DNA from 2 places in the Ligilactobacillus sp. LYQ139 genome. Region 1 is predicted to be linked to the other one. Evidence: predicted binding sites of a transcription regulator. Region 1 holds the regulator's gene; the other holds the start of a gene.
What was found. The regulator CtsR, encoded in region 1, represses protease genes until heat stress. The targets are predictions, from matches to a motif close to TTGGTCAAAAAAGGTCAAANA.
Positions count from the first base shown of each region.

Region 2: a site for CtsR is predicted at 1,577-1,597, ahead of clpP (ATP-dependent Clp endopeptidase proteolytic subunit ClpP). Genes of this name have one in related genera too.

Region 1 covers NZ_JBJFZW010000005.1:36,099-40,533, forward strand. Annotated here, with positions in the region: gene ACI3E1_RS05410 (ATP-dependent Clp protease ATP-binding subunit) at 1-1,929, opposite strand, end outside; gene ACI3E1_RS05415 (CtsR family transcriptional regulator) at 1,948-2,415, opposite strand; gene ACI3E1_RS05420 (YibE/F family protein) at 2,917-3,693, opposite strand; gene ACI3E1_RS05425 (YibE/F family protein) at 3,680-4,435, opposite strand, start outside.
Region 2 covers NZ_JBJFZW010000006.1:59,187-63,621, forward strand. Annotated here, with positions in the region: gene gap (type I glyceraldehyde-3-phosphate dehydrogenase) at 1-1,014, opposite strand; tRNA gene ACI3E1_RS06395 (tRNA-Arg) at 1,412-1,483, shown strand; gene clpP (ATP-dependent Clp endopeptidase proteolytic subunit ClpP) at 1,663-2,256, shown strand; gene groL (chaperonin GroEL) at 2,784-4,418, opposite strand.

The DNA.
Region 1 (4,435 bases):
CGTGTTTCGAAAATCAACTTTCCGGCCCTTTGAATCAGTCAAAAAGCCGTCATCCAAGACCTGGAGCAAAAGGTTAAACACGTCCGGATGAGCCTTTTCAACCTCATCAAACAATACCACCGAATACGGGTGTTGGCGAACCTGTTCGGTTAGCTGTCCTCCCTCATTAAACCCAACGTATCCGGGCGGGGATCCAACTAACCGGCTTGCGTTAAACCGTTCCATATATTCACTCATATCGATCCGAATCAGACTTGCCGCATCACCAAACACACTTGCCGCTAACGCCTTTGCGAGTTCTGTTTTTCCCACCCCCGTCGGTCCTAAAAACATAAATGAACCAAGAGGCCGCTTGGATGAACTGATCCCACTCCGGGCCCGCCGAATTGCCCGGACAACCGCACTGACCGCCTCATCCTGACCAATTACTTGCCGGTGAAGTTCCCGTTCAAGGTGCACAAGACGCTGCTGCTCACTCCGGGTAATTCGGGTAACTGGAATCCCCGTCCACGCCGCAACTACTGCCGCAACATCTTCCGCCGTAACGGTTCCATGTACCCGGGGCTGTTTTCTACGACCAGACGCTCTCCTTAGCTGCATTGCCCGGGAAAAATCCCCCTGTTCAAGTGCCCCTTGGAACTGCTGGCTCTTATCATCCCGGCCATCATTCTGATTCTTACGTTGAGCAACACGGAGCTGAACGTGGGCTGCTGCCTCATCCATCAAATCAATCGCTTTGTCCGGCAGCTGCCGGGCAGGGAGGTACCGCACACTAAGGCGAACCGCTGCATCCAAGGCAGCATCACTAATTCTTACCCCGTGATGCTGTTCGTACCGGGGGCGCAACCCCCGTAAAATCATTCTTGCCTGTTGCGCGCTTGGCGCCGCCACCGGAACCCGGGCAAACCGCCGTTCGAGGGCGGGATCCGCTGCAACGTACTTTTGAAATTCTGCCTGGGTAGTTGCCCCGATTACCTGAACAGCGCCCCGAGCCAAAGCGGGTTTCATGATATTCGCCGCATCAATTGCTCCTTCCGCGCCTCCAGCACCAACGAGGGTATGTAGTTCGTCAACAAAAAGTATAACGTGCCCATCCCGGTTAACCTCAGCCAGCACCTCTTTTAATCGGTCTTCAAATTCTCCCCGGTACTTTGTCCCCGCAACAAGCGCCCCCATCTCAAGGGCCATTAACCTTACCGAGTATAGGGATGGCGGAACCTTTCCCGCAACAATCTGCTGAGCGAGGCCCTCCACAACCGCGGTTTTACCAACCCCCGCATCTCCTAAGAGCACTGGATTATTCTTTGTGCGCCGGCTTAAAACTTGAATCAACCGGTCAATTTCCGCCTCACGGCCTAAAACAGGGTCTAACTCTCCTGCACGCGCTTGGGCCGTCATGTCGGTTGCAAGCTTATCCAGTGTTGGGGTGGCAGAACGTTGGGCTGCTTTATTCTCCTGGTGGAGTTTTTTTTGTAGCCGCCGGTAATCTGTCTCCGTCATTCCAAGCTGCTTTAAAACCCGCCGTCGTAACTGGCGAACGTTAACTCCCAGGTTCACCAGAATCTGAACGCCAAGGGTTTGTTCGTTCTGTAATAACGCTAATAATAACAAACCAGTATCAACCTCTGCGCGGTCTAATAATCGGGCCATCGTTAGCGCCCGTTTCTGGATTATTTGAACACGGGGGGATTCTGGGTGCTGGGCCCGCCGCCAATGCTGTCCCGAGCGAATCATCCCGCTAAGCTGTTCAATCACATCAGCAGGTGTAATAATCTCTTGCCGCAAAACAAGTCCTGCAACCCCATCTTCCTCGGTTAACAACCCCAATAGGAGGTGAGGAGTAGCTACAGTATCATGATGACACCGCCGCGTCTGGGTTTCCGCCATCTTCAAGGCTTGTTGAGCACTCTTTGTATACTTAACTATCATCCAATTACCACCTCACCCTTAGTCCACACACCGCAGCCGGTTAAGCAGGGCAATCATCATCCGGGCCCGCACCGCTGCCTCAACCATTCGGTCACCTACATTTAACGCATCGTGTCCCATTACCGTTAACAAAAGGTTTCCTTCCTTCCGTGACAGCAACTTATTCTCGTACAACGTCTGGACGATGTGAAGCGCATCCACTGAGCTTAACCGGTCGCCCACCATCTCAATCAACTGATCAATAATTTGAGTGTCATTCACCAGGTCGACTTTTTCAATTCGAATGTAACCACCTCCGCCCCGCTTGCTTTCAACCAGGTATCCATCCTGAACAGTAAACCGGGTTTTAATTACATAGTTAATCTGTGACGGGACGACGTCAAAACGCTCAGCAACTTCTGAACGCTTAATTTCGACCTGCCGACTTTCTGCCAAAATTTCCTTTAAGTACCGCTCAATAATATCAGAAACGTTTCTGCTCTGCATCAAAGTCACCCCCTTGTCTGACTATTTTTGACTAAATTATAGATGATTTTCAACCGGATGAAAAGACGCACCTAGCCATTAAAAAAGAACCGTAACTTACATCACGCTTCCCATCAATGACCGAAATCATAGCAGTTTTCCGCCGCTTTTTCTATTTTATTAAATCGCACCGTTACCAGTCCCGTTTACGCTGTCATATCAGCATAAACGGCTCTCACCCTTTTTCTAGCCATCTCACCCAAACCGTTGCAAGCTTTTTATCAATTCTTCTTAAGAAGGTCGCTAGCAAACTAAAAAGCAGCCCAATTTACAGGTCGCTTCCCTCTTTATTTTAAAATTAATGCAACAATTATCAAAACCGCTCCAACTAAGAGGACTAACCCCCAAACCCAAGCAACCTGCCCCAGGGATTTCTCTCCATCCTAATAACTTGCCAGCACCACTAATAATTAAAACCGCCGCACACCAACCCATTATATAGTGAAAATCGTTGGCCTTCATTCACTTGGATAAGTTCTCTCTTCTCCGGGTTTCCCGTTTAACCTTTCCGGCCATCATCTGTGTCGTAATCCAAATCACCAGGATAACCGCAATAGCCGAATATAACACCATCATACTTTCCGCGACAAAAATCTTAGAATTTAAATAATAACCAAACGTTGCCTTTAACTTATACAACAGAACAAACAGGGCCAAGTCGCCCCCAAACATCCCAAAAAACAACGTGTTAAACGTCATCCCCATAATTTGGAACCCGATATTCCGACCACTCCGCCGTACAGCTGCCACACTAATTCCTGGGTTTTGTTCAATCACTTCCCGCAACCCGCTTGCAATGGCAATTGCGGCCTCTGAAATTGCGCCAAGGGTGCTAAGCATCGTTGTTGCAATCGTAATGGCCTCAAAATTTGCCCCCACAAGGAGGTTAAACTGCTCAATTTCATCCGTTTGCTCGTTACCAAACCCCTTAATCTGGGCAAAATGGTCCAATGGAACGATCAAGATAATCATGGCGCACAGTACAATGAGGGTTGCAATAAAGGCAATCCGCGCCGTTTGTTCATCGTTATTTCCCAGATAAATCGTAATCGCCAAGATTGCAATCCCAACAAATAATGCCACCCAAATCGGGGCAAACCCAGCTGAAATCAAAATAATCGCAATAAACATTAGCACAAAATTGAGGGCAACGCTGCCAAAAGCAGCAATTCCTCGTTTCCCGCCAACAAGGCACATCAACACCGCCATCACAACCGTTAACGCACTAATTGATGCCATTTAACCGTCCCTTCTTTCCTAACACAACCGCTGCCAAACAGCTGGCCGACGGAATTACAAGCGCAATCCCAATCCCACTAATTAGGGCTTGAATAATCCCCAGTTCCATCGTCCACTGGAACGTATACCCAATTGGGTTCCCCGTTCTAAAGTAAAGAACGGCCACCGCAATTGTCTCCGCAAAAAAGATCAGGAGCAAAACGTTAATCAACGGGCCTAAAATCGACCGTCCGACTTCCTGCCCCGACTTGAACAGTTGCAACCGGGAAATGTCCGGGTCCGCCCGGTGCATTTCAAACAGGGTTGAAACAATATCGGTTGCGGCATCCATGACCGCCCCTAAGAGCCCAATCACGGTCGCCGATAAAAACAGTTCCTGTGGTGATTGGGTAGCATACCCCAACGCTTCATAGTGCACCCCTGCGTTATGCGTAAACTGGAGTGTCCCGATTCCGATTACGAATGCCAACGTGGTCCCGGTAACAATCGCCAGAAACGTTACCAAACATTGGCGGTTAATCCCAATTACCAAGCACAGCGTTAATCCCGTAAAAAGAAGCGCACTCAATGCAAACAGCCAGAAAAAATGGGTTAAGTTTAGGTTCACATCTAGCCGAACAAAAAATAAAAACAAAATAAAGTTAACCGCTACGCTTAATAACGTACGCAATCCATGGGCGTGCATCACAAGATATAAAAGGACAACCACCAACCACGCTAGCATTAACAGTGCCGTGTCACG
Region 2 (4,435 bases), on a different contig from region 1:
TTAAAGCATGCTTGCAAACTTCTCTAAGGTCCGGATCATTTGAGCCGTGAAACCAGATTCGTTGTCGTACCATGAAACGGTCTTAACAACCTGACCTTCATCGCCGCCAACAACCTGCGTCTGTGTTGGGTCAAATACTGAACCAAATGACGTGCCAATAACGTCTGATGAAACGATTTCGTCTTCGTTGCAGCCGAATGAAGCGTTACCTTCCGTCGCCTTCTTAACCGCAGCATTAACTTCGTCAGCCGTAACCTTCTTGTTAAGAACAGAAACTAATTCTGTAACTGAACCCGTGATTGTTGGCACACGAAGTGCATGACCATCGAGCTTGCCGTCCAGTTCAGGAACAACCTTCCCAAGAGCCTTAGCAGCACCAGTTGAGTGAGGAATGATGTTCTGAGCAGCAGCACGGCCGTTCCGGAAGTTAGCCTTGCGGTCCGGACCATCCTGAAGCTTCTGTGTAGCCGTGTAAGCGTGAACTGTCGTCATCGTACCAGCCTTGATGCCGAATGCATCGTTAACAGCCTTAGCCATCGGTGCAAGACAGTTAGTCGTGCATGATGCAGCTGAAATGATGTCGTCATCTGGTGTGATGATGTCGTCGTTAACACCGTAAACAACCGTCTTCATGTCGCCAGCAGGAGCTGAAACAAGAACCTTCTTAGCACCAGCCTTCAGGTGTGAAGAAGCCTTTTCTGGTGATGTGTAGAAACCAGTTGATTCAAGAACAAGTTCAACACCATCGTTCTTTACCCAAGGAATGTTTGTCGCATCTGCTTCGGCGTAAACAGGAATTTCCTTTCCGTTTACAACGATTGCATTGTCCGTAGCTGAGATTTCAGCGTCAAACTTACCATGAGCCGTGTCGTACTTAAGAAGACGAGCAAGCATTGATGGTGAAGTTAAGTCGTTGATAGCAACAACTTCAAGGTCATCTGAAACAGCAGCGATCCGACGGAATGCTAACCGACCGATCCGGCCAAACCCATTAATACCAACTTTAGTAGTCATACTAAAATTTCCTCCTTGTGGAAATAAAATTTATTTTAAAAAGCAGCACAGAAGCACTACCATTTTAAAAACACTTTTAGTCCCGCGTACAAAAATGCTTCCATTTTTGCCGGGCGACTCATCACCAGATAGTTCTCACTATCTTGATCCAAACCGCAGGAAACCCGATCTCAATTACAATGATATTGTAGCAATTCTCCCCCCCGCTTGCAAGCAACTTCACTTATTCACTCTTATCATGATTTAACTCTTCAGGGTTAAAGGAGTTAAGCCCCCATCACAACTGCTATTTAATAGGGCTAATTCCCACACTTTTAAGGGCATACCCGCGCTTTCAAAAAACTCGAAAAAAAGACTTGCAATTTAATTCTAATCACGATACTATAATAAGCGTGCTGCGCCGCTAGTGTAATGGATCGCACGCAAGATTCCGGTTCTTGTAATCGGGGTTCGACTCCCCGGTGGCGCACTTGATATTTAAGTTGAGGTTGAGATGCTGGTCTCAACCTCTTTTGTTATTCTTTATAGAACTACATTTTTAAAGCAGCATACCAAAGAAACTTATTTGACCATTTTTGACCTTTGTATTAGAATTAAACCAACGTGCTGATAAAAGCTACGCAAATTATATAATAGGAGGCGGTTCACATGAACTTAGTACCAACAGTGATTGAACAATCATCTCGCGGCGAACGCGCATATGATATTTACTCTCGGTTGCTCAAGGACCGAATCATCATGCTTTCAGGTGAAATTAATGATGACATGGCAAACGCAATTATTGCCCAACTTCTTTTCCTGGATGCTCAGGATTCCAATAAGGATATTTACCTGTACATTAACTCACCAGGCGGAAGTGTCTCTGCCGGATTAGCCATTTATGACACAATGAACTTTGTTAACGCTGATGTCCAAACAATCGTTATGGGAATGGCGGCATCAATGGCTTCTGTTTTAGCAACAGCGGGCACTAAGGGAAAGCGTTTTGCTCTTCCTCACTCTGAGATTATGATTCACCAACCACTTGGGGGGGCTCAGGGGCAATCAACCGAAATTCAGATTGCAGCCGAGCATATTCTGAAAACCAGAAAACTAATCAATAAAATTCTTGCCAACAGTTCTGGACAAACAATTAAAAAGATTAACCAGGACACTGACCGGGATAATTTCATGACTGCCCAAGAAGCCGTTGACTACGGTCTGATTGACGGAATCATGGAAAATAAAAAAGCGATGAAATAAAAAAACAGCCAGGAGACTGATCATGGAAAAGGATGTTCCATGATGCCCAATGGGAATGGACTGTACGAAGGGTTGTCCGTGTACTGGCCCTGATGGAATTTGTCGCTGCCCTATAAAAACTGACAAAAGCTGCATGTGTGACGGCAAGTGCCAGGTTTAATACGTAAAATAACGCCTCCGATTACGGGAGCGTTATTTTATATAACTAAATTCCGTAGCAAGAGGGATTATGCGAGAATCACAGTCCCCCTTGTTATGTTATCTATAAAGCGTGCGTTCTATTCCGTTTCTACCTTCATAAGAAATAACTTCCGTAGTAAAAACATTCGTCACCCTAATAATTGCCCACACTCTTCTAGGGATTAACCAGGAACAGTTAACTTTCACGGTTTGCTGCTAACAGTAACTACTCCTTTTATTTAATTTCATAAAGTAACCTAATATAAATAAAAAGGGATGGATCCAACTTTGAATCCATCCCTTCATTAACTTTAACATTAGTATTGGTGAAATCACGCTCACGCAGATTACATCATTCCGCCCATTCCACCAGCAGCTGGGTTAGCAGCGCCTGCAGCAGCGTTATCTTCCTTTTCAGGCTTGTCAGCAACAACCGCTTCCGTCGTGAGTAACAGCGCTGAAACACTAGCTGCGTTCTGCAATGCTGAACGGGTTACCTTTGTCGGGTCAACAACCCCGGCAGCAACCATATCAACCCATTCGCCGGTTGCAGCGTTAAACCCAACACCTGGCTTTTGCTCCTTCAACTTCTCAACGATAACAGAGCCTTCTAAACCAGCGTTTTCAGCAATCTGCCGTACCGGTTCTTCAAGGGCGCGCTTAACGATGTTAACCCCTGTCTGAACGTCGCCGTTTTCCTTGATGGCAGCCACCTTGTCAATCACGTTAACAAGTGCCGTTCCACCTCCAGGAACAAAACCTTCTTCAACGGCAGCCCGCGTGGCGTTTAAAGCATCCTCAATCCGGTACTTCCGTTCCTTCAGTTCAGTCTCGGTTGCAGCGCCAACCTTAATTACAGCAACCCCACCAGCTAACTTAGCTAGCCGTTCTTGGAGCTTCTCCTTATCAAAATCAGATGATGCTTTCCCAATCTGCTTCCGAATTTGGTCAACCCGTTCGTCGATGGCATCCTTAGCACCAGCGCCCTCAACGATCGTCGTGTTTTCCTTCGTAACGGTTACCTTACCAGCTGAACCCAACTGATCAAGCGTAACGTCCTTCAATTGAAGCCCAAGGTCATCCGTAATAACCGTTGCTCCCGTCAGAATAGCGATATCTTCTAACATTGCCTTCCGCCGATCACCAAAGCCAGGTGCTTTAACAGCAACGGCCTTAAACGTCCCCCGAATGTTATTCAAAACAAGTGTCGGAAGTGCTTCACCGTCAACATCATCAGCAATGATTAATAACGACCGTCCCTGCTGAACAATCTGCTGCAACAGATCCATAATCTCCTGGATGTTTGAAATCTTCTTGTCCGTAATTAAAATGTACGGGTTGTCCAGATCTGCTTCCATCTTGTCGTTATCCGTTACCATGTACTGTGATAGGTAACCACGATCAAACTGCATTCCTTCAACAACGTCGAGGGTGGTGTCAATCCCCTTTGACTCTTCGATGGTAATAACCCCGTCCTTACCAACCTTTTCCATGGCGTTCGAGATTAATTCCCCAACCTTTTCGTTAGCGGCCGAAATTGAAGCAACCTGCGCAATATCACTCTTTGATTCAACCTTGTGAGACTGTTCATGTAGCGCCTTAACAGCAACATCCGTTGCTTCTTCGATTCCCTTCCGAATTCCGACAGGGTTAGCACCAGCCGTAACGTTCTTCATCCCGGCGTTTACAATTGCCTGTGTCAAAACCGTTGCAGTTGTCGTTCCGTCACCGGCAATGTCGTTGGTCTTTGAAGCAACTTCAGCCACAAGTTTAGCACCCATATTTTCGAAGTGGTCTTCCAATTCAATCGCCTTAGCAATTGTTACCCCGTCGTTCGTGATTGTTGGAGAACCATAGGACTGTTCTAGCACAACGTTCCGCCCCTTTGGCCCGATCGTTGACTTAACCGTGTCAGCTAGTTTGTCAACCCCAGCTAACATCTTCTTACGTGCATCTTCTGCAAACTTAACTTCCTTAGCCATTGTCATATCACCTCATG